Regions from separate parts of the Brevundimonas sp. NPDC055812 genome, predicted to be linked through region 1. Evidence: riboswitches for the same ligand, from Rfam matches in the RefSeq annotation. Region 1 holds a riboswitch; the other holds the start of a gene.

The links. A riboswitch is a leader RNA that binds a small molecule or an ion and turns the genes downstream of it on or off. The one in region 1 is predicted to bind cobalamin.
Region 2: another riboswitch for cobalamin. It lies ahead of ACWGL1_RS04870 (DUF1852 domain-containing protein); the one in region 1 lies ahead of ACWGL1_RS07460 (TonB-dependent receptor plug domain-containing protein).

Annotation. Positions count from the first base shown of each region.
Region 1 is NZ_JBSHDX010000003.1:419,319-434,277, forward strand. It holds gene ACWGL1_RS07395 (HipA domain-containing protein) at 1-202, opposite strand, end outside; gene ACWGL1_RS07400 (helix-turn-helix domain-containing protein) at 199-480, opposite strand; gene ACWGL1_RS07405 (hypothetical protein) at 682-1,422, opposite strand; gene cobO (cob(I)yrinic acid a,c-diamide adenosyltransferase) at 1,683-2,300, opposite strand; gene ACWGL1_RS07415 (tyrosine phosphatase family protein) at 2,297-2,815, opposite strand; gene cobS (adenosylcobinamide-GDP ribazoletransferase) at 2,812-3,579, opposite strand; gene cobT (nicotinate-nucleotide--dimethylbenzimidazole phosphoribosyltransferase) at 3,576-4,619, opposite strand; gene ACWGL1_RS07430 (cobyric acid synthase) at 4,616-6,088, opposite strand; gene cbiB (adenosylcobinamide-phosphate synthase CbiB) at 6,076-7,023, opposite strand; gene ACWGL1_RS07440 (ABC transporter ATP-binding protein) at 7,013-7,789, opposite strand; gene ACWGL1_RS07445 (FecCD family ABC transporter permease) at 7,786-8,769, opposite strand; gene ACWGL1_RS07450 (ABC transporter substrate-binding protein) at 8,766-9,620, opposite strand; gene cobD (threonine-phosphate decarboxylase CobD) at 9,617-10,627, opposite strand; gene ACWGL1_RS07460 (TonB-dependent receptor plug domain-containing protein) at 10,632-12,590, opposite strand; cobalamin riboswitch at 12,723-12,931, opposite strand; gene cobU (bifunctional adenosylcobinamide kinase/adenosylcobinamide-phosphate guanylyltransferase) at 12,971-13,492, shown strand; gene ACWGL1_RS07470 (alpha/beta hydrolase) at 13,496-14,479, opposite strand; gene ACWGL1_RS07475 (MFS transporter) at 14,551-14,959, opposite strand, start outside.
Region 2 is NZ_JBSHDX010000002.1:371,677-386,635, reverse strand. It holds gene ACWGL1_RS04890 (biliverdin-producing heme oxygenase) at 1-524, shown strand, start outside; gene ACWGL1_RS04885 (energy transducer TonB) at 521-1,273, shown strand; gene ACWGL1_RS04880 (hypothetical protein) at 1,312-1,443, opposite strand; gene ACWGL1_RS04875 (methionine synthase) at 1,448-2,476, opposite strand; gene ACWGL1_RS04870 (DUF1852 domain-containing protein) at 2,506-3,492, opposite strand; cobalamin riboswitch at 3,601-3,816, opposite strand; gene ACWGL1_RS04865 (UdgX family uracil-DNA binding protein) at 4,644-6,071, opposite strand; gene ACWGL1_RS04860 (putative DNA modification/repair radical SAM protein) at 6,071-7,312, opposite strand; gene ACWGL1_RS04855 (hypothetical protein) at 7,367-7,663, opposite strand; gene ACWGL1_RS04850 (cbb3-type cytochrome c oxidase subunit I) at 7,660-10,206, opposite strand; gene coxB (cytochrome c oxidase subunit II) at 10,203-11,153, opposite strand; gene ACWGL1_RS04840 (c-type cytochrome) at 11,143-11,520, opposite strand; partial or broken gene ACWGL1_RS04835 (c-type cytochrome) at 11,736-12,191, shown strand; gene ACWGL1_RS04830 (cytochrome b) at 12,184-12,918, opposite strand; gene ACWGL1_RS04825 (cytochrome c oxidase assembly protein) at 12,915-13,637, opposite strand; gene ACWGL1_RS04820 (hypothetical protein) at 13,724-14,542, shown strand; gene ACWGL1_RS04815 (metallophosphoesterase family protein) at 14,526-14,959, shown strand, end outside.

The DNA of each region.
Region 1 (14,959 bases):
GCTCTTCAGGTAGGAGGTTGGCTAGCCAGGGCGAGATGATGTCCGACCCAAAGGGCTCTGAGCGAAGCGGCAGGGTTTCTGATAGGGCAAAGGCTCCCTTCGTCGCCAACCACTTGGGCTCATAGGCAAAACTGAGCGCCCCATCTGGTGCCACAGTGATCAGACCAAGGCGCAGGTCGCCAAACCAGACAGGGACACTCATGCATAGTCCCCAAGGTCATAGCCAGCCTCACTGGCACTGACTTCATCCCCAGAACCGGCATCTTGGATAAGGTCCGCTGGATTCAGCCGTAAGGCTGCTGCTAGCCGGAAAAGGCTAGACAGCCTCAGGTCACGTTTACCGGTTTCGATCAGGGATAGGGCCGGGGCGCTAAATCCGCTGAGCAGGGCCAGCTCATGCAGCCTCAAGCCTGCCGCCTCTCGCGCCTGACGGATACGGGCACCGACGTCTTTTAGAGTCTGTGTGGCTTCATCCGTCATGGCGTTACCTCTTTTATCTTATTCGGTAAAATAGGCTCATATGGGCGCGGAGACAAGGCATTTTACCTCAAACGATAAAATCCAGCAGAAAGAGCCGTCCAGAGGCCAACAATTACCGTAAACGATAAATTGCATACCCCCTAGGTTCACAATCCCTCGCGCCTCGCCGAGACCGCACTCGTCTGACCATGCGTCCTCAGACTAGGCGACCCGTCGAGATTGATCGCTGACGCCAACCGAAACGCAGATCTTTTCCCTCGCAAGGTATCGACCCGCAAACTCACGCAAACGGTCAGCACCGTAGGCGTGCGGCGTTAAGATCATCCGTGAAGCGGCATCCCAGATGGCACTGTCCAAATAGCTTGCCGTCTTTTCTGGACCGATCAGGGCGAGCACCTCTCGTCGGATATCCGGATTGGGGAAACGCGCGATGACAGGCGTCGGCTTTGGCGACGGCCTGAGCGGCGTTCGGGAGTCTTTATTGGGTTTATAAAGGTATTGTCGGACATCCATGTCCGGTTTTTTGGTCATGGGTGTCCGGTTTTTAGCGGGATAAGAGGACACTGGTGTCCGCTTTTCGGGCATGCGTTCGGAAGCCTTTTCGGCGGCTTCTGCGGCTTTTGGACGGAAGAGTTCGATGCCTGTCGGGACAGTCGCAAAGTAGCGGTTGGTCCGGCCCCTGCCCTTTTGGATTTCGATATCCAGGAAGCCCGCTTTCTCAAGCTCTGACAGCAGGCGGCGCAGTTGGCGCTCACTGACACCCAAAAGCTCACTCATGCTGTCCTGACCGCGCCAAGCGCCGCCTTGGAGTGGGTTGAGGTCATGCAGGAGCAGACCCGCCACGGCTTTGGCAGGTAGGGACAGACCCGGCGTCGCGCTGACCAGTTGATGCCAAGCCAGCTTCTCGGCGGTGAAGTTTTCTAAATCGAGGCGGCGGCTCATTGGGTGGCCTCCGCGGTTGCAGCGTGCGGCAGAAGGCCGTAGAAAGGCACCTTGCTTGTGCCTTGTCGCAAGTTGTTATGGACCCCGTCTAGCGCTGCAACGCTGGCGGGGTTTTTCATGGCTGAAACGCCCCCGCGCTGGTTAGACAATTGGGTAAAAAGCCTTTTGAAATCAAAGGCCCCTATTGGGGTCGTTAGACAAGCTAACTGATTGATTTCCTTAAACGAGAGGACTTCCTCTCTGTCCGCCATCCTTCTTGATCAGAACTCCACCCCGGCTTGCGCCTTCACCCCGCTGCGGAAGGGGTGCTTGACCATCTGCATGTCGGTGACGAGGTCCGCCGCCTCGATCAGGACGTCCGGGGCGTTGCGGCCGGTGATGACGACGTGGGTGTCGGCCGGACGCGCGGCCAGAACCTCCAGCACCTCCTCGACCGGCAGGTAGTCGTAGCGCAGGGCGATGTTCAGCTCGTCGCAGACGACCATCTTCCATTCCGGGTCCATGATGCGGGCCTTGGCGGCCTCCCAGGCGCGGCGGACGTTGGCGATGTCGGCGGCGCGGTCCTGGGTGTCCCAGGTGAAGCCCTCGCCCATCGGCCGCATCTCGACCAGATCGGGGAAGCTGTCGAACAGGGTCTGCTCGCCCGTCTCCATCGCCCCCTTGATGAACTGGATGATGGAGGTCTTCATTCCGTGGCCGATCATGCGGCAGACCATGCCCATGGCCGCCGTCGACTTGCCCTTGCCCGTGCCGGTGTGGACGATGACCAGGCCGCGCTCGACCGTCTTGGACTGCATCATCCGGGCGCGGGCGGCCTGGATGCGCTTCATCTTCTCGGCGTGGCGGGCGTTCAGTTCGGCGTCGTGCGGATCGTTCATCGGCGTCGGGCTCCTTCAGAGGTCAGGTTCAGTTCAAAAGGGTCGCCCCAGTCGGTCTCGGCGCCCCGGCCGATGGCCTCGACGGCGCGAACCATGGCGTCGCCGCGATCCAGCAGGCGGTCGGCCAGCGCGATGATCAGGGGGTTGGGCGTGGCCGTCGGCGCGGCGCCTCGCAGACGCGCGGCCCACGCGACCTCGCACCCCGGCGCGGTGCGGGCGCAGGCGACGACATAGGCCGCCGCCGTCGAGCGGCTGACCCCCGCCCAGCAATGGATCAGCAGGGGCCGCGCGCCGGTCCAGCCTTCCGCAAAGGCCAGCAGGACCTCGACGTGTTCCATCGAAGGCGCGACCAGCCTCTCGCGCGGGGCGGCGATGTCGTTGAAGCGCAGGTCCAGCCGATGCTCGGCGTCAAAAGCCGCTTCAGCCCCCGGAGAGGCCAGCGTCACCAGATGCGACGGCTGATGCTCGACCAGCAGTTGCTCGACCTGCGGCAGGGGCGAGACGATCAGCCTCATGCCGCCAGAACGCCGGCGACGGCCAGCAGGAAGCCGACTTCGAACGCCTGTTCGACCGCGCCCAGCACATCGCCGGTGCGCCCGCCGATCAGCCGCTGCGCCTGCCACGCCGGAACCGCGCCGACGACCAGCCCCGCCGCCACGCCGACCACGCCCGCCATGACCGGCAGCAGGGCCAGCGGCCACAGGGCGACCACAACAGCGACTGCCAGCCCTATCATCGAGGCCCGGTCCGGCCTGCCCTCCTTGGCCATGCCGGGGTCGCCGCCATAGGTCATCAGCGCCATCGCCCCGACCGCCGCCGCCCGGCCCAGGCCATGCGAGGCGACCAGCGCCACAGCCGCCATCCACGGCGACAGGCCGACCAGCATCGCCAGCGCCGCGACCCGCAGGGCCAGCGTCAGCCCCAGCGTCAGCGCGCCGTAGGAGCCTAGGCGGCTGTCCTTCATAATCTCCAGCCGCCGCGCCCGCGTCTGGCCGCCGCCCAGACCGTCGGCCGTGTCGGCCAGACCGTCCTCATGGAAGCCGCCGGTCATCGCCACGCCCGCCGCCACGGCCAGAAGGGCCGCGATCCACGGGCTCCACACCTGGGCCGCGCCATACAGGATGGCCGCCGCGATCAGGCCCACCACCTGCCCGACCAGCGGGAACCAACGTGCGCTCTGCTGGATCCATTCCGGCTGGAAATCGCGCAGCGGCGGCGTCGGCAGGCGCGTCAGGAATTGCAGGGCGCAGATGAACAGCCGCGCCTCGCGCCGGATCATCGCGCGGCCTCCAGTATGTCCTTCAGCTCGGCCACGTCGGACAGCAGGGCGCAGGCCGCCTTCAGCAGAGGCACGGCCAGCAGCGCGCCCGTCCCCTCGCCCAGCCGCATGTCGAGACCCAGCAGGGATTGCGCCTCGACGGCCTCCAGCATCCGACGATGCCCCGCCTCGGCCGAGGCGTGGGCGAAGATGCAGTAGTCGCGCGCATTCGGCGCCAGCCGGATCGCCAGCAGGGCCGCCGCCGAGCCGATGAAGCCGTCGACGATGACCGGAACGCCCGCCCTGGCCGCGCCCAGCAGCGCCCCGACCATCATCGCGATTTCGAATCCGCCGAACTGGGTCAGCACCTCCAGCGGCGCCGTCGCGTCCGAGCGGGCGGCGGCCTGGGCCAGCACGGCCTGTTTGCGCGCCATGCCCTCGGGCGAATGCCCCGCGCCCTGCCCCACGCAGTCGGCCAGAGGCGCGGGCGCCAGCCGGTGCATCAGCAGGGCGGCCGAGGCGCTGTTGCCGATGCCCATTTCGCCCAGCGCGATCACGTCGGCGCCGTCTTCGATGGCGGCCCGCGCCGTGGCGGCGCCGGCCAGCAGGGCGGCATCGGCCTGACCGCGCGTCATGGCCGGCTCGGTCGAGGCGTCCTTCGTGCCCGGCGCGACCTTGGCGTGGATCAGGCCCGCGCGATCCGACAGGTCGGCGGCGACGCCCGCGTCGATCACCCGCACCTGCGCGCCGACGACCCCGGCGAAGGCGTTGGCGCTGGCCCGGCCCGTCAGGAGGGTGTCGACCATGGCCACCGTCACGCCCGCCGGATAGGCCGCCACGCCCGAGCGCGTCAGCCCGTGATCCCCGGCGAAGACCAGTAGCACGGGCCGCACCACAGCCGGACGCAGAGTCTGCTGGATCAGCCCGAGCGTCAGGGCCAGATCCTCGATCCGCCCCAGGGCGCCGACCGGTTTGGCCTTGCCGTCCAGCGCCTGCCGCAGCGGCGCGCGCAGCCCCTGATCCAGCGCCGGAACGGTGAAAAGGTCGGTCAGCTCAGTCATATCAGTCCTGCGATCCGGGCCAGCGCCGGAATGTCGAAATGGGTTTCCAGAACAGCGGCGATGCGGTCCAGCGCCTGATCCACCCGCGCGCCCTGATCCACGCCGTCGGACACGGCGCCGATTTCCATCAGCAAGGCCGCCCGCGCCTCGGCCCGGTCGAACAGGCCGTGGACATAGAGGCCCGCGACCCGTCCATCGCCCGAGCGCGCGCCATGCGCCCCCCCGTCGATCATGGCGACCGGACGCGCCGTATCCGGGCCGTCGGTGCGGCCGATGTGAATCTCATAGCCCTCGACCGCCGCGCCCGACGGCGTCAGCCTTCCAGCGACCCGGCGCAAGGTCTTGGTCCCCGCCAGCACCGTCTCGACGTCCAACAGGCCCAGCCCCGGCGCCGAACCCGCCACGCCCTCGACGCCGTCAGGGTCGCTGATCGTGCGGCCCAGCATCTGATAGCCGCCACACACCCCCAGCACCCGCCCGCCCCGCCGCACATGAGCGGCGATATCCACGTCCCAGCCCTGCGCGCGCAAAAACGCCAGATCGGCCAGCGTCGCCTTGGTCCCCGGCAGGATGATCAGGTCCGCATCCCCCGGCAGGGCCTGCCCCGGCGGCACGAAGCCGAAGTCCACGCCCGGCTCATGCCTCAGCGGATCGAAGTCGTCGAAATTGGCGATGCGCGACAGCATGGGCACGGCGATCCGCACCTTTCCGCCGCGCCCGCCGCCCGACCGCTCCAGCACCACGGCGTCCTCGGCCGGAAGCGCTCGTGCGTCCGCCAGCCACGGAGCCATGCCCAGATCCGCCCAGCCCGTGCGCCGCGTGATCTCGATCCGGCCTTGGTCGAACAGGGCCGGATCGCCGCGGAACTTGTTGATGATGAAGCCCCGGATCATTGCCCGGTCCTCGCCGTCCAGCACAGCATGGGCGCCGACCAGAGAGGCGATCACATGACCCCGGTCGATATCGCCGACCAGCACCACCGGCACGTCCGCCGCGCGGGCGAAGCCCATGTTGGCGATGTCCCCGACGCGCAGGTTGGTCTCGGCCGGACTGCCCGCGCCCTCGACGATCACCAGATCGGCTTCGGCCTGAAGACTGCGGAAGCTGTCCAGCACCACGTCCAGCAGGGCGGCCTTGCGGTCCTGATAGCCCGCCGCCTGCCACACGCCCTCGACCTGACCGCGCACGACCAGCTGAGCGCCGGTGTCGCTCTGCGGCTTCAGCAGGACGGGGTTCATATCGACGCTGGCGGGCGTGCGGCAGGCCAGCGCCTGAAGCGCCTGGGCGCGGCCGATCTCGCCGGTGCGGCCAGCTTGATCAGGCGCGGTGACGGCGGCGTTGTTGGACATGTTCTGCGGCTTGAACGGCCGCACCGTGAGGCCGCGATTGGCGAAAACGCGGCAGAGGCCCGCGACCAGCACCGACTTGCCCACATCCGAGCCGCAGCCCTGGATCATCAGCGCGGCCATGCCAAGCCCCCCACGATCAGCAGCACCAGCAACAGGGTGCAGGCGACGCCATAGACCTTCAGCCCTCGCTTCAGGTCGTGGGCGGACGGCGGCGCCCAGTCGCCGAAGAAAGGTCGGTCGGTCATAACGCCGTCATAGCGGACCGGTCCGCCCAGTCGAACCCGCAGGGCGCCCGCCATCGCCGCCTCGGTCCATCCGGCGTTGGGCGAGGCGTGCTTGCCCGCATCGCGCCACATGATGCGCCAGCCCTGCCCGCCGCCCAGGGCGATCAAGGCGCCCGCGATCCGCGCCGGTATCCAGTTCATCACATCGTCGGTGCGCGCCGCCGCCCAGCCGAAGGCTCGCCAGCGCGGCTCCCGGTGGCCGATCATGCTGTCCGCGGTGTTGATCGCCTTATAGACGAACAGCCCCGGCAGGCCGCCGGTCACGAACCAGAAGACCGGCGCGACCACGCCGTCGCAGAAGCTCTCGGCCAGACTTTCCAAAGCGGCCGTCGCGACCTCGCCCTCGTCCATCGCCTCGACGTCGCGGCCGACGATCATGCCGACCGCCAGACGCGCGGCGGGCAGATCGCCCGCCTTCAGCGGCCGAGCCACGGCGCGGACGTGATCGAACAGGCTGCGCGCCGCCAGTCCCGTCGCGCCGCAGACCAGCAGCAGCGCCCCCCCCGGCCACAACGGCGAGACGGCGGCCAGCGCCTGCACGCCCCAGCCCGCGCCGCCCGCAACGGCGATCAGGATCAGCACCGTGACGACGCCAAGGATGCGGCGCGCCCGTTCCGGCCCCTCCGCCCCGTTCCAGCGCCGTTCCAGCACCGCGATCAGGGCGCCGATCCACGCCACCGGATGCGACAGGCGCCGGGGCCAGCCGACGACGCCTTCGACCAGCAAAGCGCCGGCGACGATCCAGGGCGTGGGCAGGCTGCTAACGGGCACGGCCGACCATCTCCAGCACGGGGCCGCGCGCGCCGTCCAGGGTGCGCGCCTCGACGCCGTACGCCGTCTTCAGCACCTCGGGCGACAGGGCCTCAGCCGGGGCGGCGTCGGCGATCGCCCGCCCCTCAGCCAGGACGATCACCCGATCCGCCACGCGCAGGGCGGCGTCGAGGTCATGCAGGGTCAGGACGACGCCCCGCCCCTCTTCATTCGCCAGGCGCCGGAACAGATCGCAGGCGTCCAGCACATGGCCCGGATCGAGGCCCGCCAGCGGCTCGTCCGCCAGCAGCCATTGCGGTTCTCCGGCCAGGGCGCGGGCGATCAGGACGCGCGCCCGCTCGCCGCCCGACAGGGTCGAGACGACACGGTCGGCGAACGCCTCCACCCCCGCCACAGCCATGGCGCGGGCCACGGCGGCGCGGTCGTCCGCCCTCAGGCCCCAGGCGCCGACGTAGGGCGTGCGGCCCAGGCCGACGAAGGTGCGCCCCTCGACCGCCCAGGCGATCTCGGCGTTCTGGGGCAGATAGGCGATGCGGCGTGATCGCTCACGCGCGGGCAGGTCGCGCAATGCTCGGCCGTCCAGCGTCACCCGGCCCGCGTCGGGCGTCCGCAACGCCGCCAGACAGTCCAGCAGGGTCGACTTGCCCGCCCCGTTCGGTCCGACGATCGCCGTCACCAGCCCGGGCGCGAAGGCCGCGTCGACGCCGTTCAGCACCGCCTTGTCGCCCAGGCGAACAGACAGGTTCTCCGCGCTCAGGATGCTCATGCCAGCTTCCTCCTCATGCTGATCAGCAGGGCCAGGAAGAAGGGGCCGCCCAGGGCCGCCATGGCCACGCCCAGCTTGATCTCGGTCGAGGCGGGCGTCAGCCGCACCAGGATGTCCGCCGCCAGCGTCAACGCCGCGCCGCCCAGGGCCGAGGGCAGCAGCAGGCCGCTGGGCCGTGCGCCGATCAGCGGCCGCAACAGATGCGGCACGATCAGGCCGACGAAGCCGATCGACCCCGTCACCGCCACCGCCGAACCGACCGCCAGGGCCGCCCCCAGCGCCAGCAACATCCGCCCGACGTCCAGCTGCACCCCCAGCGACCGCGCCCCCGCCTCGCCCAGGGTCAGGGCGTCCAGCGTCCTTCCTTGCGTCAACAGCAGCAGGCAGCCCAGGATCATGCCCGGCGCCGCCAGCCTCAGTTCGACCACGCTGCGGTCGGCCAGCGACCCCATCAGCCAGTTGACGATCTCGTTCACCGCCCAGGGGTTGGGCGCCAGGTTCAGCGCCAGGGCCACGCCCGCCCCGGCCATGGTCTGGATCACCACCCCGGCCAGGATGAAGGTGACGACGCTGCTGGTCGCCCCCGCCAGGGCCAGCAACAGCAACACGCCGATCCCCGCCCCGATCATGGCCGCGACCGGCAGCACCCACGGCGCGCTGGCCGCCGCGCCCAGATAGAAGGTCAGCACCGCCCCCAACGCCGCCATGGTCGACACGCCCAGGATCGTCGGATCGGCCAGCGGGTTGCGGGTGTAGCCCTGCAACGCCGCCCCGGTCAGGCCCAGCACCGCCCCGACCATCAAGGCCAGCACCGTGCGCGGCAGGCGCAGTTCGAACAGAATGGCCCAGGCGGGATCGCCGCGCTGGCTGGCCCAGTCGCTCCACGGAATCCAGACGCGGCCCGCGCTCATGCTGGCGACGGACAGGGCGACGATCAGGAGCAGAAGCCCGATCATCACCAGGGGACGCGGCAGGGTCATGTCAGGGCCTCCAGCGCCGTGCGGCGCGCACGGGCCAGGGCGGCAGCGGTCTGGATCAGCACCGGGCCGCCGCAATAGAGCAGCTTCTCTTCCAGTTGCGCCTGCACCATCCGGCCGGACAGGGACTTCAGCGCCGGATGGCGCATGACCCGGTCGGCCCAGGTGCGCGAGCCGCGCACCGGCACGCCGCTGAGCAGCACCTGCGGCGGGTCGGCCAGCAGGCGCTCGACCGGCACATTGCCCCATTTGCCCAGGCCATATCGCCCGGCGACGTTCTCGAACCCGGCGCGGGTCATCATCTCGTCCATCAGGGTGCCGCGCCCGGCGGCGAAACCGTTGGGTTGATAGATCAGGGCCGTCAGCCGCGCCGATCCCGGCGGCGGGGCGGCGGCGGCGATGGCCGCCTCAATGCGCGCGATCAGGGCCTGGCCCCGCGCCGGACGGCCGACCAGGCGGGCGACCTCGCGCACCTGGTCCAGGCTGGCTGCCACGCTGTCGGGCACCGAGAACAGCTCGGTCTGAATATTCATGCGGCCCAGCGCATTGCGCGTCGCCAGGGCGCTGTGGCGGCTGGTCAGCACCAGGTCGGGGCGCAGGGCTATGACCTCCTCCGCTGTCTCCCAGGTGAAGGGCAGGGTCTTGGCTACCTCGGAAATGGTCGAGCCGACCGGCTCGCGCGCATAGTGGCTGAGGGCGACGATCTGCCTCCGGTCGGCGACGTGGACCAGAATGGCGTCGAGGCAGGCGTTCAGCGACACCACGCGACGCGGGGCGGCGTCGGCCGCAGCCGGTCCGGCGACCAGCATGGCCCCCGCACCCGCCACCAGCGCCTGTCGCCGTGTCGCCCTCATCCGAAGGTCTCCAGCGCGCGTTGCAGTCGGGGGAAGTCGCGATCGGCCGGGACGCCGAAGCGCAGGGCGTCGGGCGTGTGGTCGAACGGCCGGGTCAGGATGCCCGCCCGGCACAGGTGCTGGAACCAGCGCGCGGCGTGGGGCGTGCGCGCCATGCGGAATAGGCTGGTCCCGCCGATGATCTGGAACCCCGCACGCGCCAGCAGGTCGTCCAGCCGATCGGCCCGCTCGGCCAGGGCCGCCTCGGTCCGGCGCCGCCAGGCCTCGTCGGCGTAGGCGCCGCACCCCAGCGTCAGGGCGTCGGCGCCGACCGGCCAATCGCCCTGAAACGCGCGCAGACGCCGGATCAGTTCGGGCGCGGCCAGCATGAAGCCCAGCCTCACCCCGGCCAGACCGTAGAATTTGCCGAAGGAGCGCAGGACGATCAGCCCCGGCTCGGCCAAGTCCGACACGCTGTCGCCGGGCGCGCACTCGATGAAGGACTCATCCGCCACCAGCCAACGACCCGCCTTGGAGCGCGCCCGCGCCATGGCGATCAGATCGGCCCGCCGGATCAGGCGGCCGTCGGGATTGTTCGGATTGACGACGACCAGCACGCCCGCCTGCGAGGCCGCCGCCTGATCGGGCGCGATCAGGCGCGTCGCCACGCCCGCCGCCCGCCAGGCCTCGGCGTGGGCGCCGTAGGTCGGGCCGACGACCTCGACCGCCCGCACGCCCAGCAGCAGGGGCAGCAGACGGATCGCGGCCTCGGCCCCCGCGACCGCCGCTGTCCGCTCAGGCGACGCGCCGAACGCGGCTGCGGCGACGGCCTCCAGCGCCGCCAGGGCGGCGGGATCGGGCAGACGGTTCAGCGCCTCCTCCGACGCGCGCGGTCCCCGCCACGGCTCGGGATTGATCCCCGTGGACAGGTCCAGCCAGGGCTGCGGCGCGTCGGGATAGGCGGCGGCGGCCGTCATCAGGCCGCCGCCGTGCCGGGTCGCCGTCGTCAGGAACGCGGCGTCCTTCATCACATCAGAACCGGACGCGAACGCCGCCGAACACGCCCTGGCCCGGCGCGCCGTAGTTCAGGACCGTCTGATAGTCCTCGTCGAAGGCGTTCTCGATCCTACCGTAGACTTCGAGGGTGTCGTTGATCGGGTAGGAGGCGCGCAGATCGACCAGGGTGTAGGCGCCGACCTTCACCGTGTTCGTGTCGTTGTTGAACGTCTCGCCGACGTAACGCACCGCCACGCCCGTCTTCAGGCCGAAGGCGAAGGCGTAATCGGCGGCGAAGTTCGCCATATGCTGGGGACGGCGCGTCAGACGCTTGCCGTCCGTGGCGCCCGAGGCGCTCTTGGCGTCGGTCCAGGTATAGTTGGCGCTGACGCTCAGGCGCTCCGTCACATCCACGCGGCCGACCAGTTCGACGCCTTGCGCCTCGGTCTTCTGGACGTTGCGGTAATAGCCCCAGCGGCCCGCGCCGTTGACGGTGCACAGCGGATCCGTCGAGGGCGTCGAGCAGCCGTTGTAGCGGATCTCATTGTCCGCCTGGCGATTGAAGTAGGTCGCCGAGACGACAGCACGGTCGAACAGGCGCTGCTCGACGCCGATCTCCCAGCTGTCGAACTCTTCGGGCTGAAGCGTCAGGTTGCCGTACTCGCTGTACAGCTCATACAGGCCCGGCGCGCGGAAGCCCTGGCCCCAGCTGGCGCGCACCACCGTATCGCCCTCATTCAGGGCCCAGGCCGCCGCGACCTGGCCCAGCAGGTTGTCGCCATACTGGGCGTGATCGTCATAACGCAGGCCGCCGGTCAGGGTCAGACCGTCCAGCACCGTCCACTGCAACTGGCCATAAGCGCTGTTCAGCTCGGCCTCGCCACGACCGAAGGCCGGGTTCGGATCCCAATCGCCGGGCGAGCGGGTCTTCATCTCCGACTTTTCATGCTCCAGGCCGAAGGTCGCGTTCAGCGCCTCGGTGAAGGCGAAGGCGCCCTGATATTCCCAGCGGCGGTTCTGGCCCTCGGCGTCGAAGGTCAGGGTCTGGACCTTGTTGTCCGGGTTGAAGTTGCGACGGTCCGTGTCGGTGTGGGCGTAGCCGATGCGGTTGCGGAACCGGCCGTCCAGCAGGTCGAAATTCAAACCGGCATAGGCGACCAGCTCCTGGGTCTTGCCGTATTCGCGGCTGTCGCCGTTGAAGGCGTCGAAGTCGTTGCGGCCGCTGGACCAGACCGAGCGCAGGTCCAGGGAGACGGCGTCCGTCACCTTGACGTTCAGGCGGCCCGACAGGCCGGTGTTGGTGTAGCCGTCATCCTCGGTCCCCTTGGCGAAGGCCGAAAAGCCGTCGGTGTCATAACGGCTGGCCGCCAGACGCCAGCTCAGGCGCTCGTTGGCCCCGCCGACGCCGCCGCGGAAATAGGTCGTGCCGCGCGCGCCGGCCTCGGCGTCGAGGCTGCCTTGCAGGGCTTCGGTCGGCTCGGCCGTGACGATGTTGACCACGCCGCCGATGGCCTGGCTGCCCCACAGGGTCGACTGGGCGCCGCGCAGCACCTCGATGCGCGCCGTGTCGCCGATCAGCAGGTTGCCGAAGTTGAAACCGCCCTGGGTCGAGGACGGATCGTTCAGCTTGACCCCGTCGATCAGGACGACGGTGTGCTGGCTCTCGGCGCCGCGGATGTTGACGCCCGTCGAGGCGCCGACGCCGCCGTTGCGAGTGAAGCTGACGCCGGGCGTCTGGGCCAGAAGCTCGACCACGGCCGGGGTCTGGCGCGCCTCGATGGCGGCCTGGGTCAGGACAGTGACCGAGGCGCCGACGCGCTCGATCGGCTGGGCCGAGCGGTTGGCGGTGACGACCACGTCCTCGACGGCGGTGGCGCCGGCGCGACCCGCCACGTCGGGGGCGGCGGCTTGCTGGTCGAGGACTTCAGCGGCGAAGGCGGGCACGGCGGCCAGAAGGCTGGCGGCGGCCAGGGTAGCGAATGCGGTCCGGTTCATTCCGGGTCTCCATATGACGACGCCGCACCGGACCGCCCGTCGCCCGGATGAGCGAAAGCGGCCGCTGACGCGGCTGGTTTACGACTGTCGTCACACGAGTTGCCTCGACCGCCCGGCACATCCCGACCGCACGGAGAACGACGGCGACAGGCAGGTCTCCTGGCTCGCGGATCAAGGCCGGTGCGCGTCGCCTTCCCAGCAGTCGTTCAGGCCATGGCCTTCCGGACCGCCAGTGGCGTATGACGCGCGGGCTAGCCGCTTACAGTTGCGGGAACAGCCGGAGTTTCACACTCCGTTCCCTTTCAATCCCCTTTCGGGGAACCTGACGCGACCGTGGCAGTAGGACCGCGCGCGGTTCAGGTCAACCGGAGAGACGACGCATGACCCTGACGCTGGTTCTCGGCGGCGCCCGTTCCGGCAAGAGCGGCTACGCCCAACGACAGGCCGAGAGGGCCGCCGAGGCGGCGGGCCGCACGCCCGTCTTCATCGCCACCGCCGAGGCCTTCGATGACGAGATGCGCGACCGCATCGCCCGCCATCAGGCCGAACGCGGCGACGCCTGGCGCCGGGTCGAGGCGCCGCTGGATCTGGCCGGGGCCGTGCGCGCCCTGTCGGCCGAGGACGTCGCCGTCGTCGACTGCCTTACCCTGTGGCTCAGCAATCAGATGCTGGGCGAGCGCGACCTGGCCGCCGCCTTCGACGACCTGGCCCAGGCTCTGGCCGCCTGCCCCGCCACGCTGTGGGTGGTCAGCAATGAGGTCGGCTGGTCCCTGGTCCCCGACAACGCGCTGGGTCGACGCTTTCGCGACGAGGCCGGCCGCCTGAACCAGCGCATCGCCGCCGTCGCCGACGCGGCCTGTCTGATCGTGGCCGGGATGCGTCTGCCGCTGGAGCGGATCTAGCCTCTAAAGAGCGAAGTCCAGCCGGGCGGCCCAGCGCCGCGTCAGCTCGGGCCAGGCGTCCGCCGGTCGGCCGGCGATCAGGCGCGTTCCGAAACCATGACCGCCTTCCTGGAACAGGTGGGCTTCGGTCCTGACGTCGGCCGCCTTCAGGCTTGAAAGAAGCATGAGGCTGTTCTCGACCGGCACCGAGGCGTCGTCCATCGCATGGATCAGGAAGACCGGCGCGGCGCCCGACCAGTCCATCTGCTCGAGCGAATAGGCCGCGATCGCCTCGGCGCGAGGCGCGGCGCCGAGTAGGTGGGCGCGGGACCCCGCGTGGACGTAGGGGTCCGTCATGGTCGCGACGGGATAAAGCAACACCGTCAGATCCGGCCGCAGGGACGCCATATCGGCGCCGTCGATCGAGGCGTAGGCGGCGTCCGTCTGGGCGCTGGCCAGACCCGCCAGATGGCCGCCGGCTGAGGCGCCCAGCACCGCCACGCGATCCGGCCGCACCTCGAACTCCGCCGCGCGGCTGCGGATCAGCCGGATCGCCCGTTGCACGTCCTGCAGGGGGGCGTCCGGTCCCGCCGCCCAACCGTCAGCCGGCAGCCGATAGCGCAGCACGAAACAGGTCGTCCCGCTGGCGGCGAAGACGCGGGCCACGTCGAAGCCCTCCTTGTCCAACACCGACCAGCGATAGCCGCCGCCCGGAATCAGGAGCATGGCCGAACCGTTCGGGCGGGCGGGCCGCACCACCGTCATCAGGGGATCGGTCGTGTACTGGGCGTAGCGGTCGCGATAGCTCGGATCCGTTGACCGCTCCGGCACGATGGGAACCACGCTCACGCCTTCGCCGCCCGGCGCGCCGGCGGGCCACAGGCGGACCGTCTCGGTCGGGTCGGGCGGCGCAACAGCCTGATTGCGCGCCAGAACGACGCCCGGCGCGGCGAACGCGCCGCCGGCGGCGGCTCCAACCCTCAACAGGGCGCGGCGATGGATGTTCATGAAACCCTCCCGGTGGAATTGAAGAGGGGCGCCCGCCCCCTCAGACGAGCGCCCCTCTCGGCGTCGGGTCCTTAGACCTTGGCCGGTTCGTATCTGGGCGAGATGATGTGGACCACCAGCAATGCCACCAGATAGGCCGAGGCCGCCACCACGAAGATCGGGGTGTAGGTGCCCAGCTTGTCCAGCACGAAGCCGGCGTACTTGGCCATGATCATGCCGCCGATACCGCCCAGCATCCCGCCGATTCCGACGACCGAGCCCACCGCTCCACGCGGGAAGACGTCGCCGGGGAAGGCGTAGAGGTTGGCCGAGAAGCCCTGGTGAGCCGCCGTGGCCAGACCGATGATCAGCACCGCGATCCACAGGTTGGAGGCGAACGCCGCAAAGGCGACCGGGACGGCGCACAGGGCGCAGATCAGCATGGTCAGCTTGCGGGCCTTGTTCAGGTTCATGCCGCGGTTCATGAAGCGTCCCGACAGC
Region 2 (14,959 bases), on a different contig from region 1:
TGGCCGCGGATCCGTTCGCCGACAGGGGACGCTACGTTCGTTTCCTGCGGGTGCAGCACGCGTTCCACAAGGACATCGCGGCGCTCTACGATCAGCCGGAACTGGCGGCGCTGATCCCGGACCTGTCACATCGACGCCGCGAAGCCGAAGTGCGGGCCGATCTGGCCGACTTGGACGCCGAGCCAGCCACGGACGACGATCCCCCCCGCTTCGCGGCAGGCCAGGCCGCCGATGTTCCCACGGCCCTGGGCTGGCTCTATGTCGCCGAGGGCTCCAACCTCGGCGCCGCCTTCCTGCTGAAGGCCGCCGCAGGCCTGGGATTGTCAGAGGCCTTCGGCGCCCGCCACCTCGCCCCCGCGTCGGAAGGTCGCGCAAACGCCTGGCGCGCCTTCACCGCCCGTCTCGACGCTCCGGATTTCTCCGCCGAAGAGGAAGAACGGGTGAACGAGGGCGCGCGTGACGCCTTCAGGCGTGTTCGAGAACTCGTTGATCGCGCCTTCTATTTCGACGCCGGTCAGGCATGAGGCTGACCGCCGCCCCCGTATCGTTCGCCGCATCACCTCCGCCGGGACGGCCGGTGCGGCGTTCGCGCCGTCGCAATCTGATGGCGATGTCGGCGGCCGTCCTTCTGCACGCCGCCCCCTTCATTGTCCTGTTGAAGGTCGGCGCCGCCGCTCCGCCTCCGCCCGAGCCCCAGGCGATTGCGGTGGAGCTGATCCGTTTTGACGCCTCGCCGGTCCAGGCGCCCTCCGAGCGCGCGCCTGGCGAGGAACAGGCTCAACGCGCCCAGAACACCCCCGGGAGCCGACAGCCGGCGCAGAAAGTCGTCCCCCGCCTTGCGGCGGTCGACACGCCGTCGGCCGCCCTGGCGTCGCCCGTCCAGCCTGAAACGTCGCCAGCGGCTCAGACGCCCCAGCCGCCTTCGCCAGCCACTACGGCGCCACTGGCCCGACCCGCTCCACCCGCCGCTCAGGCGTCCAGCACGCCCCAGGAATGGCGCGCGCGGGTCCTGGCTCACCTCGACCGCAATAAGCGCTATCCCGCCATCGCCGAGCGCCAGCGCCAAGAAGGCGTGGTGCATCTCCGCTTCACCATGGACCGCGCCGGACGGGTGCTGTCATCGTCGATCGTCCGCGGATCTGGCCGCCCCATGCTCGACAGGGAGGCGCTAGCCATGCTCCAGCGCGCCCAGCCCCTGCCGCCGCCGCCGAAGGACGAGCCTGGCGATGTGATCGAGATCATGACCCACGTGGACTTCTTCACGCGCCGATGACAGCCTTCATACAAAGTCAGCCAAGCTTCCTCATTCGGCTATACCGCCGGATAGGCAGCATGGACCGCCTGATCCAGATTGTCCTTGCCCGCTCCCCGCGCAGGCATGACAGCGACTGGCCATGCGAGGATATAGGGGTCCAGACGCAGCCGGCGCAGAAGAGCGTTCATGGGCTTAGGCCGACAGTTCTTTCCGGATGATCTCCGCGCCCGCGCTTAGCGCCTTCAACTTGCCGTTGGCGACCCGGCGCGACAGGGGGGCCATGCCGCAGTTGGTGGCGGGATAGAGCTTGTCGGCGTCCACGAACTGAAGCGCCTTGCGCAGGGTGTCGGCGACCTCCTCCGGCGTCTCGATGACGTCGGTCGCCACGTCGATGGCCCCGACCATCACCTTCTTGCCCCGGATCAGTTCGATCAGGTCCATCGGCACGCGGGAGTTCTTGGCCTCCAGCGAGATGATGTCGATGCTGGACGTCTGCAGCTTGGGGAAGGCCTCTTCATACTGGCGCCACTCCGACCCCAGGGTCTTCTTCCAGTCGGTGTTGGCCTTGATGCCGTAGCCGTAGCAGATGTGGACGGCCGTCTCGCATTTCAGCCCCTCGGCAGCCTTCTCCAGCGTCGCCACGCCCCAGTCATTGACCTCGTCGAAGAAGACGTTGAAGGCGGGCTCGTCGAACTGGATGATGTCGACGCCGGCGGCTTCCAGCTCGCTGGCCTCCTGGTTGAGGATCCTTGCGAATTCCCAGGCCAGCCTTTCGCGGCTGCCGTAATGGTCGTCGTAGAGGGTGTCGATCATCGTCATCGGCCCCGGCAGGGCCCATTTGATCGGCTGGTCAGTCTGGGCGCGCAGGAATTTCGCGCCCTCGACGAAGACCGACTTCGGTCGGCTGACCGCGCCCGCGACCACCGGCACGCTGGCGTCATAGCGATTGCGGATGCGCATGGTCTTGCGCTGCTCGAAATCGACGCCGTCCAGATGCTCGATGAAGGTGGTGACGAAATGCTGGCGGGTCTGCTCGCCGTCGCTGACGATGTCGATGCTGGCCCGACGCTGATCGTCCAGCGACAGGCGCAGGGCGTCCCGCTTGGCCTCGATCAACGCCTCGCCTTCCAGCTTCCAGGACGACCAGAGGGTCTCGGGTTCGGCCAGCCAGACGGGCTTGGGCAAGCTGCCGGCGGTCGAGGTGGGCAACAGGGTTTTCATTTTCGATGACTTTAGCAATTCGGGACTGATCAGGCGGCGAAGTTGGCGGACCACTGGTCCAGCAGGGCGCGGTGCGGCTTGATGAAGCGCTCCTCGACGAACCGGCCCTGTTCGACGGCCAGTCGACTGCGTTCCTCGCGGTCGTAGACGATCCGGGTCAGCGAATAGTCCTGGTACTTGAGGCTGGGCTGATACTGTTCCGAAGCCGGGGAGTTGGCGTTGTAGATCTCGGGACGGTAGATTTTTTGGAAGGTCTCCATGGTGCTGATCGTGCTGACCAGCTCCAGATCGGTGTAGTCCGCCGTCAGATCGCCCACATGGTAGAAGGCGAAGGGCGCCACGCTGCCCTTGGGCATGAAGTAGCGGACCTTCATCCCCATCTTCGCGAAATACTCGTCGGTCGGCGAGAAGGCGTCGTTCCCGTATTCCAGACCCAGGACGGCGTGCTCATCGCCGGTGCGGTGATAGGTCTTATTGCTCGACACGCTCAGACAGATGACCGGCGGCTTGCCGAAATTGGCGCGATAGGCGGCCGAGTTCAGGAAATGCCTGAACAGCTTGCCGTGCAGGTCGCCGAAATCCGCCGACGCAAAGGCGCCGGGATTGGCCTTCATGTGCGCCGGCAGAACCACGCTGAAGTCGTAGTCGCGGACGTAGGAGGAGAAGTTGTTTCCCACGATCCCATCGGTCCGCTCGCCGGTCTGCTGATCGACAATCGTCGTCTGAAGGATTTCGATCAGCGGAAAGCTGTCCGTCCCTTCACCGGGAGCCAGGCTCATCTCGACGGAGACGATCTGGAGTTCGACCGCGTAGCGATCGCCTTTCGGATTGCCCCAGTGCGCCAGGGAGTTGAACCGATTGTCGATCATCCTCAGCGTGTTGCGCAGGTTCTCCTGACGGCTCTCGCCCCTGGCCAGGTTGGCGAAGTTGGTCGTGATCCGCGTGTTCTCGGCGGGAACGTAATTCTCGTCGAGCGGGGTGCGCTTGATGCTGAAGGTGAATTCGCTGCTCGCCATGGTCTCTGCCGTTGATGCTGTGGCGAGACAGCGGACAGGGACGCGCGACCGCTCGCGCGGAATCGTCCCGTCGCGGCGCTCATGCGACCTGACCGGACACCCCGCCGGAGGACGTTATTTGTCGAGGCAGGTCTCCTGGCTCACGGGTCATCGCCTCCGGTCCGGCCTTCCCGGAGGCGAACCCCCAGTGACACAAAATGGACCTTCAACTCGCCGCTCACAGTTGCGGGGGCAGCGCCGGCATCGACCGAGGTCTCACCGGCTTCCCTCTTAGCTTCGCGCAGTCCGAGGACCGTGCGGAGAACCACGACGGCGTGAACATGACACGCCAGCCGCCAGAGTCAATTATTATATAAAGATATCTTTATATAATTATGCTAGTACTGCGAGCTCATCGGCTTCTCGCCAGGCCTGAATGTCGGCCTGCGTCAGCGCCTGAATGCGCTCTGAGCCATAGGGATGGACATCAGATGGCCGCGACGGATGTTGGCGAAGCCTGCTGCGACGCCACCGATCTCGTCGCATGGCTCGAGGCCAGGAAGCCGGTCGCAGGCGCTGTGCTGCTCGACCACGGCGAGCACAGCCCTAGCCGCTCTGGAGGCCCGGCTGACCGAGGCTGGTTATGCTCTAGTGACGCCTGAGCTTGATCAGTCCTATCGACTGACTCGCGCCTCGATTACGCCTCTCGCGCGTGGCGCGGCCAGATTGACTCCTGGCCAGGCGACCCGTCCAGGCTGGCACAATGATCGCGCCGCCTTCCTGGTCGCCCTGAACGAACGACTGCAGAGTCTGGCGAACGATCCGGAACGGACTAGACTGCTCTCCGAGCTGAATGGAGTGCTCGAGGGGTATGCCTCGGTTGGAAAGTCGTCGTCATCCTACGGAAAATCCGCGGAAACAGCGCCACCTTATGCCGCCCAACCTAAATCATCCGTAGAGCATCCCACCGAGCTTCAAAGGGATCGACGGCAGCGCGCCTCTGCGAAGGCGGAGCGTTCCGCCCTCGCGGATAGGGAAATAGACTCCAAGTCCGGATTAAAAAAGCCCACATAATACATTGATTTTACTGGATTTATATTGCCTCAGATCGGCATAGTCAGAGCGACTATGCGAACGCCGATACCTCACACTTGGTTTTCTCGCCTGATATCTTAAAGTTCAGCCGACGCGACCGCGAGGTCCGCCAGGAACCTGGCGCGTTCTTTATCCCTCGTCGTTGGATCAGGCAGGCGCAGCAGATAGGCGGGATGAACCGTTAACAGCACCCGCGCGCCGTCGTCCGCCGTGATGATCTGGCCGCGCTCCGCCTGCACGGCGGGCTTTCGGCCCAGAAGCGCCAGACCCGCCGTCGCGCCCAGCGCCAGGATCAACCGAGGCTTCACCAGGCGCCGCTCATGATCAAGCCACCAGCGGCAGGCCTGGACCTCGCCCGCATTGGGCGTCTTGTGCAGACGGCGCTTGCCGCGCGGCTCGTGCTTGAAATGCTTGACCGCATTGGTGAGGTAGAGGTCGCGCCGATCCAGCCCCGCCGCCTCCAGCATGGTGTCCAGCAGGCGTCCGGCCGGGCCGACGAAGGGACGTCCGGCCAGGTCTTCCTGATCGCCTGGCTGTTCGCCGACCACCATCAGGCCGGCGCGCGCCGGCCCCTCGCCGCAGACGCCCTGGGTGGCGTCCCGCCACAAGGGACAGCGGCGGCAGCCCTGAACGCCGCGCGCCAGGTCGTCGAGAGTCTCGGGAACCAGATCATCGGTCGTGGCGCGATCAATCGCGGGCGCGCGAACACGCTGGAACCGTTCGTTGGGTCGAGGCGCGGGCTGGGTCACCATGGCTTCTGTGCGAACCGACGCATCCGCGGTCAGTTCCGGGATCAGCGCCGCCTCGGGCAGGTTTTTCCAGTAGCGCTTGGGCATTTCCGAGCGCATGGCCTGGAGCCGCAGCCGCGCCGGATTGAATGTCGAGGCGTAATAGGTGCGCCAGAATTCCTCCATCGCGTCTTCCCTAGGCGCCTGCGCCTGATCGGCGGGCGGCCCATAGGTCAAGGCCTCGCCGTTCCAATGGGCGGACCCGTCCGGCGTCAGGATCGACCACCGCATGGTGCTGAACCGCCGCGCGAAGAAGGGGGCCGTCGCCGGCAACACGCGATGGGCCGGCTCGAACCAGGCGCCCCAATGCTCGCCCGTCTCGTCTTCAGCCTGTCGGAAACGAACGAAGGCCTTCATCTTGTGAGCGGCGCGGCGCACCGCCTTCACCCGATCAGCCGCCTCGGCGACGTCACGATCCGACAGAACGGCCATCAGGTTCGGCTGATCCTTCAAGCGCCATAGCAGGCGATACATCAGGTCGAAGCGATCATCGGATCGATGCTGGATCAACTGGGTCGCCGTTTCCCAGAAGGTGCGCGGGACGCTGAACGCGCCATCAACCCGGGGAAGAGCAGCAGCTTCGTCGAACAGGCCGCCGAAGGACTGCCCCACCACGAACTGCACCCGCGCCGGCTCGACGCCGGCCAGCCGCAACCGCCGCGCCGCCTCGCGCCAGCCGTCGAAATCCAGCGGGTCGGCTAGAACCGCGGTCTGCATCAGAACAGGCTCAACTGCTCGGCTTTGCGGCGGGGCGCCAGGCGCGCGCGCAGGTCCGCCGCATCGGTCAGGCCGCCGGGCGTCCAGTCCAGCGCCGTGATCCACGGCCGCACCGCCTCAATGGAGCGAGTCAGCCGCCCGATGTCCTCGAGCCGCAAGGTCCGATGCCGCCGCACCGACAGGATGCGGTCGACCGCCTTCACGCCCAGGCCCGGCACCCGCAGCAGACTCTCTCTCGCAGCCCGGTTGACGTCCAAAGGAAAGGCCTCGCGTCGCCGCAGCGCCCAGGCCAGCTTGGGATCGACGTCCAGGTCCAACATGCCGCCGTTCGCACCCTCCCCGATCTCGGGCGCGGTGAAGCCGTAGAACCGCATCAGCCAATCGGCCTGATAGAGCCTGTGCTCGCGCATCAAGGGCGGCTTGGTCGGCGGCAACAGGCTGGAGCCGTCGGGAATGGGGCTGAAGGCGGAATAATAGACCCGGCGCAGGCCATACCCGCCGTACAGCGAGGCGCTGCGGGCCATGATCTCCGTGTCCGGCGCGCCGTCGGCGCCGACGATCAGCTGCGTCGACTGACCCGCAGGGGCGAAGGCGGGCGGCCGCTTGCGGTCTCTCCTTTCCGGCTGCGCCGCTTCCAGCTTCAGCCGCACCTGCCCCATGGTCTTGCGGATCGTCCTAGCGTCCTTTTCCGGGGCGAGACGGCCCAGAGCCTCATCGCGAGGCAGTTCGATATTGGCCGACAGGCGATCCGCATAGAGGCCCGCCAGCTCCACCAGCCGTGCGTCCGCTTCGGGGATCAGCTTCAGGTGGATGTAGCCACGAAAGTCGTGCTCCTCGCGCAGGCGCCGCGCAACCTCGACCAGTTGTTCCATGGTGTAGTCGCCGTCGCGGATCACGCCCGACGACAGGAACAGCCCCTCGATGTAGTTTCGCTTGTAGAAGGCCAGGGTCAGATCCACGACCTCCTGCACCGTGAAGCGCGCCCGCTCGACGTTCGAGGACACCCGGTTGATGCAGTAGGCGCAGTCGTAGATGCAGAAGTTGGTCAGCAGTATCTTCAGCAGGCTGACGCACCGTCCATCCGGCGTATAGGCGTGGCAGATGCCCATGCCCTCGGTCGAGCCGATCCCTCGACCGCCCAGAGAATCCCGTTTGGTTGAACCCGATGAGGCGCACGAAGCGTCGTATTTCGCCGCATCCGCCAGAACCGCCAGCTTTCGTTTCAGATCAATCCGCGCCATATGTTCATGATATGTTCCAATCTATCGGCGATCCAGTACGCCCGGATAGATTTTTCAGAACGCCAGCGGCGTCGTCTGCCACGTCACCCCAACGGCGGCGACAAGCGCGCCAGTCAGAGCCACGCGTCGCTCCCACAGACCCGGCCCATCGGGGAGAGGACGCCGCGCCATGACGACAGCCACGACGGCGATCAGCGCCAAACACAGAAGGCTGAAGCCCAGCCCTATCCAGCGCCCAGCGGCCGCCTCGGTCGACGACCAGACGTCTGCGGCGCTGGCCAGCAGATAGAGACCGAGAAAGTGCGCGGCCCAGATCAGCAGGCCCGCCGTCATGGCCAGCCAGCGCGTCACGATCCGCCGCCCGGAAACAGCCGGATCAGCAGCACGACCATCGCCGCCTGCCCCGCCGTATAAGCCATGAAGAGGCCGATCAGATCGACCGTGGAGGGCCGGTCGGCCGACACCCGTCCAAACGTTCGACGCAACAGGATATAGAGTCCCATCAAGGCCCCGATCCCCGCGAAAGTCCCCGCCCAGCCCAGAAGAGCGAAGACAGCGGCGCCCTGACTGGTAGCGTCCGGCTTCAAGCCGGCGAACCACCAAGCCCGAAGCTCCAACCCTGTCGCCGTCGCGACGCCGATGGCGCTGACGAGCAGGAGAGCCGTGGCGAGCGTCTCCGCTCCCCTCCTCGCCCGGCGCAACACGCGCGGCGCGGCTGCGGCGCACAGCCCCGCCAGGGCCAGGGCTCCGAGGTGCAGCATCATCGACGCCGTCTCCGGCGGCGCCTGCCACAGATCCGGCCGTCGGCTCCACAGGAAGACATAGGAGAAGCCTGCCAGCAGGCAGACCATGCCGCCGACGATCAGCACGATCACCATGGCCCACCAGCCATGACTGGACGGCCCCGAAACATAGTTGGGCATGCGGACGCCCGCCCCGATGTCCGTGGTCTTGCGACTGTAGGGCGCATCCAGGAACCAGCACCAGCGCATGATGCAGTAGATCGCCAGCACCCCGCTGATCACCGCGGCGGCATAGGCCTGGATGGTCAGGATCAGGAAGAAACCGGCGGTGAAGACCGCGCCGAAAACGTGCCAAGGGGACGGGCGCGGGAGGCGCAAGACATACTGCGGCTCCGCGTTAAGGGGGCTGGTGACCAGGGTCTGGCGCTCGCCTCCCGCCGCGCCGGGCAAAAACCAGCGCCCCTCCCGCACCTCCTTCGCCAACCCCTTCTGCTCCCAGAGCGGATAGAGGCTATTCACCACCGGGACGGAGCGCACGGAATAATAGCCGCTGGGCAGCCATTCCAGACCGGGGCCGTCGTGGATGTTGCCCGCCTCGCGCGGGCCGAAGGGGCGGAAGTTGCGGATCATGTCGATGACCCAGAGCAGGACCGCCAGCCCGAACAGGAAGGCCCCTATGGTCGAGATGAAGTTGGGCAGGTCCCAGCCGCGTCCCGGCAGATAGGTGTAGACCCGGCGCGGCATCCCCATCAGCCCCGTCAGGTGCATGGGCAGGAAGGCGATGTTGTGTCCGGCGAACATCAGCCAGAATATCCATTTGCCCATGCGCTCGCTCAGCGGCCGGACGCTGGACATGGGCAGCCAGTAGTAGATGGCCGCGAACATGGGAAAGACCATGCCGCCGATCAGGACGTAGTGCAGGTGGGCGACGATGAAGTAGCTGTCGTGGGCCTGCCAGTCGAAGGGCACCATGGCGACCATGACCCCGGTCAGCCCGCCCATGACGAAGATGACCAAGCCGCCCACGGCGAACAGGCCGGGCGTGGTGAAGCGCATCTTTCCGGCCGCTATGGTGGCGATCCAGGCGAAGACCTGCACCCCGGCAGGCACGCTGACCGCCATGGAGGCGGCGCTGAAGTAGTTGATGCTGATCTGCGGCATGCCGGTGGTGAACATGTGGTGCGCCCACACGCCGAAGCTGATGAAGCCGGTCGCCAGCATGGCCATCACCACCAGGGGATGACCGACCAGCTTCGTGCGCGCCATGGCGGGGATGATGGTCGACATGGCCCCGGCCGCCGGCAGGAAGATGATGTAGACCTCCGGGTGGCCGAAGAACCAGAACAGGTGCTGCCACAGCATGGGATCGCCGCCCTTCAATGGATCGAAGAAGGGCCAGCTCAGCGCCCTCTCCAGCTCCAGCAGCAAGGTCGCTAGGATCACCGAGGGAAAAGCGATGATGATCATGCAGGCGAAGATCAGCATGGCCCAGGCGAAGACCGGCAGCTTGTCCAGCGTCATGCCGGGCGCGCGCGTCTTCAGCACCCCGACGATGATCTCGATCGCTCCGGCGATGGCCGAGATCTCGATAAAGCCGATGCCCAGCAGCCAGAAGTCGGCGTTGATCCCCGGCGAATAGGTCATGCCGGTCAGCGGCGGATACATGAACCATCCCCCGTCCGGCGCCAGGCCGAAAAACAGGGAACAGAAGAAGGCCAGGCCGCCGATCAGATAGGCCCAGAAGGCATAGGCCCCCAGACGCGGAAACGGCAGGTCGCGCGCGCCCAGCATCTGCGGCAGAAGCAGCACGCCCAGCGCCTCGACCGCCGGCACGGCGAACAGGAACATCATCACCGTGCCGTGCATGGTGAAGATCTGGTTGTAGGTCTCCTGCGGCAGGAAGCCGGTCATCGGCAGGGCCAGCTGGGTGCGCATCAGCAGCGCCAGCACCCCCGCAAGCACGAAGAACAGCATGGCCGCGCCGACGTAATAGACGCCGATGATGTTGTTGTTGATCGCCGTGATCCACTCGCCGGGACGGCGCGGACCGCACCAGGCGGCCTCCAGCTTCTCCAGCTCGCCGTCCGGACGCGGCTCCTCGGTGGGAAAGCGATCGTATTTGCGGACGTCGAAGCCGGTTTCCGACGTCATTTCAGACCGTCCAGATAGGCGGCCAGGTCGCGCAGCTCGCGCCCGGTCAGCACCGGATAGGACGGCATGCGGTTGCCCGGCTTGATCCCTTGGCTGTCCGCGATCCACCCCGCCATCGCGCCCTGATTGTTGGGCAGGATGCCCGCGCCCAGCGTCTGGCGCGAACCGACGTGGGTCAGGTCCGGTCCGGCCAGGCCGTTGGCCTCCGTTCCGCGTATGGTATGGCAGGCGCCGCAGCCCGAGGCGCCGAACACCGCCGCACCCGGCAGGGCGGACGGCGCAGCGGGCGCGGCTTGCCTGGCCCGCCAGGCCTCGAAGTCGGCCTCGGCATGGGCGACGACGACGAAGCCCATCAGGGCGTGAGGTCCGCCGCAATATTCGGCGCACTGTCCCGCATAGACGCCCGGCTTGTCAGCCTGCAGGCGCATGAAGTTGCGGCGGCCTGGGATCATGTCCGTCTTGCCCCCCAGGCGCGGCACCCACAGGCTATGGATGACGTCGGCGCTCTCCAGTTCGACCACCACCGGGCGGCCGACGGGGATGTGAACCTCATTGGCGTCCTGGACCGTTTCGCGGCCCTGTCCGTCCAGATAGGCCACGCGCCACCACCACATCTCGCCGGTGACGCGCACGCGCATCTCGCCGTCGCGCGGCGCATCCGACACGCGCGCGGTGACGCTGAGGCCGTAGATCAGCAGGCCCGTCAATACGACCACCGGAAAGGCCAGGCCGCCGATCCAGACCAGGCGCTCGCCGCCGACGCGACGTTTCCACTTCCTCGGCCCGAACAGGGCGACGCCCAGTGCGATCAGGACGACGGCCAGCACGACCGCGCCCATGACGAACAGCACCCAGGCGACGACCGTCACCGGCCCGGCGAACGGCCCTGCCGGGTCCAGCACCGGCGGCGGCCAGCCGCCCAGCATGTCCCGCGTCTCAGTCGTCATCGAGCGTATAGAGATAGGCCGCTATGTCGCGGGCTTCGGCTTCGCTCAGGGGCATGGGCGGCATGCCGGTGTCGGGTAGCAGCGACGGCGCGTCGCGCACGAAGGCGGCCATGATCGCAGGCTGGTTCGGCAGGCGCCCTGCGATCATCGGCCGCGCCCCGACGCCCGCCAGCGATCCGCCGGTCCGCCCCTGGGGCCAGGCCACGCCGGGAATGGCGTGGCAGGCGCCGCAGCCCTGCGTCCGGACAAGGCGCAACCCTTGCGCCGGATCGGCGCCCGCCAGGTCGCGCGGCGCCCCGGCCTTGTCCGCGCAGGCGGCCAAGCCTAGCAGGCCGACGGCCGAGACCGCCGCCCCTATCTTCCCCATCGTCGCGACATGACGGCATCCGGCCCCTTTCAGCTTCGCCAGAACCAATCCATCGGGCGGCCGGGGGTTCCGAAGCGGAACCGGCGCCGCAAGGCCGGTGTTGGATCGGGGTGCGCGCCCTGCCCCTCGCTTTTCTGGGACTGACCCTCGCCGCCTGCGATACGACGCCGGGTGAGACCGATCGCGCCTTTCAGGCGTCCGGCGAGATCATCGCCATGAGCGGCGGCGCGGGCGGCGCGGGCAACGCCTGCTTCACGTGTCACGGCCTGAAAGGCGAAGGCGACGGCGTTTCCTCGCCGCGCCTGGCAGGTCTGGACCGGGGCTATCTGCAGAAGCAGATGGAGGATTACGCCAGCGGCCTGCGTCCCGACGACGTCATGACCCGCGTGGCGCGCGGCCTTGACTCCGACGCCCGCCGCATCGTGGCCGCCTGGTACGCCGGACTGCCCGCTCCGCCCGCCGGTGCGTCAGCCGCCCCTCCGCCGTCGATCTGGCTGACCGGCGACACAGCACGAGGGATCACCGCCTGCGCCGCCTGCCATGGAACTGAAGGCCAGGGCGCAGGCGCAGGTCAGCCGATCGTCGCCCGGCAGCCCGCCGCCTATACTCTGGAGCAGATCGACCGCTGGAAGTCCGGCCGGCGGCGTAACGACCCGCGCGGCGTCATGGCCGCCGCCGTCCAGCATCTGACGGAAGAAGAAGCCCGCGCCATAGCCGCGTGGCTGTCGACCCGACCCGCCGCTCAAGCGCACGCCAACGCCTCTGCCAGCGCGTCCGTTTCGGCTTCGGCTGCGGCACGACCGGCAGCATCGCGTGAAATACGTCGTCCCGATCGATCAGATGGTGCTTGAGCGCCGCCCCCGCATGGATCGGGATCATCAGAAGAAGGGTCAGGACCAGACCCCAGTGCATCCACTCGGCCGTCGCCTCGACCGCCCAGAGCTGACGGTTCGACAGATCCTGCATCGGCAACAGCGGCCAGGGGATGAAGCCCGCCGCCGCCAGCTGGGTGTCCCGCGCCGTCGCCGAGATCATAGCCCAGCCCGACAGCGGCAGGCCGAACAGGCAAAGATAGAAGACATAGTGGGTGACGTGGGCGGCGGTGCTTTCCCAGCCCGGCTTGTCCGCGTCATTGATCAGGTCCGGCGCGACCAGCCGCCAGGTCAGGCGACCGATGACTAGCAGCAGCATCAGCACGCCGACGGCGAAATGCACTTCATAGGCCGCCACCTTCTCGCCGCCGACCGGCAGCCGCCCCATCCACCAGCCCCAGCCCAGCTGGAATACGACCAGACCCGCCATGATCCAGTGAAACCAGATGGCCACGGGGGAATAGCGCCCCTCATCATGATGACCGGCGGCCCACTCCAGCGCCTGGGCGATCAGCCGGTCGATCATGCCGCCGCCTCGCCCGCCGGCTTCAGCAGACCGTGAATCCGCCACAGTGCGACCAGGAGGTAGGCCGCCGCCGCCGGCGCCCACATGATGAGCCCGGCCGCCTGCTGATCCTCCAGCGGCGTCATGTTCCAGGCCAGCGTGCTGGCGAAATGCGGGGCGTACAGGGGCTGGCCCGCGAACACGATCAGGGCGCCCAGCAGCCCCATCAGCAGCATGGCCGCCAGCAGAGCGGCCACGGCCGCATGGCCCCTGGCGCTTCGCACCGCCGCCCAGAACCAGACGGCGCTCCCCAGGATGCTGATCTGCATCAGCCAATAGATCCCGTCATGCGACAGGGCCTGAGCGTAGAGTCCGGGCGCGTGCCAGGCCCAGAAGACCACCGCCTGCACCGCGGTGGCCGCCGCCAGACGCGGCCGTTTCAGCCGGGGCAGACACAGGGCCAGCAAGGGCGCCGCCGCCAGCACCAGCAAAAGGTGATGCAAGGTCCGTGCGGTGAACAGGGCCGAACTCAGCGCGCACAGAGGCGAGATAAAGCCGATCGCCAGCACCGCCATCGCCGCCGCGCATCGCCCCTTTTCCGGTCCGCGCAGCAGAACCAGCCCCGCGACCGTCGCAGCCGTCAGAACGGCCCAGAGAACCGGGTCGCCGTTCCAGCGGCTCAGCGCCTCGGCCGGATCGGGCGCGGGCCCGCAATAAGGTGTCCAGACGGCATCGACCATCCTGGGCCAACGCCTGCGTGCAGCGACGGTTCACCGACCCGGATCACGCCAGGCCTGCGCCCTCCGGGGCGGAACCCGGCTTCGATATGCGCCGTTCCCCTGCCCTGTTCAGGAACCCGCACCCCATGTCCGACACGGTCGCCGACCCTGCTTTTGAACCACCGCCCGAAGCCCAGGCCTTCTATGAGGAGGCCCTGCGCCTGCTGAAGAAATCCGGGGTGCCCTTCCTGCTGTCGGGCACCTATGCGGTTACCGCCTATACGGGAATCCGTCGGCCGACCAAGGATCTCGACGTCTTCTGCAAGCCCGGCGACTACCCTCGAATCCTCGCCTTCTTCCAAGCGCGCGGCTATCGCACCGACGTCGAGGACGAACGCTGGATCGCCAAGGTCTGGAAGGACGACAAGCATTTCTTCGACGTGATCTTCGCCATGTCGAACGGCACGATCGCCGTGTCCGACAGCTGGTTCGGGCCGGACCGCATCACCGTCTACGGGCATGAGGTGACGATCACCCCGCCGACCGCCCTGATCCTGTCCAAGGCCTTCATCCAGGACCGCTATCGCTACGACGGCGCCGATGTGAACCACGTCATCCTGAAACAGGCCGAGGCCATCGACTGGAAGTCGCTGCTGGATCAGATGGACCTCTATTGGGAGGTGCTGATGGCGCACCTGCTCAACTTCCGCTTCGCCTATCCGACCGAGCGCGGCCTCGTGCCCGCCTGGCTGATGACCGAACTGATCGGTCGCCTTCAGGCCCAGGTCGATCTGCCGCCGCCGCGCGTTAAGGTCTGCCGAGGCCGTCTGTTCAGCCCGCGCGACTATATCGCCGACATCTCCGAATGGGGCTTCGGCGACGTGGTGGGCAAGGGCCTGGAGGAGCGCCATGACCCCGTCGCCTGACACCGCCGCCGCCCCCGAAGGCCAGACGCCCCAGCCGGGCATGGAGTCCGGGCCGAAGAAGAAGCTGCGCGTCGCCGCCGTGGCCGACCTGCACGTGGGCGAAACCTCGCATCGCGCCTATCGCGACCTGTTCGACCGGGTGCATGAGGACGCCGACGTGCTGTGCCTGTGCGGCGACCTGGTCAATTTCGGCAAGACGGTCGAGGTGGAGAACCTGCTGGAAGACCTGCGCGCCTGCCGCATCCCCATGGTCGGCGTTCTTGGCAATCACGAGCACGAGTGCGGCCAGCCGCAGGAAGTGACCCGTATGCTGACGGAGGCCGGGGTCAGGATGCTGACCGGCGAGGCTTATGAAATCGACGGCGTCGGCTTCGCCGGGGGCAAGGGCTTCGTCGGCGGTTTCGGCCGCTACATGCT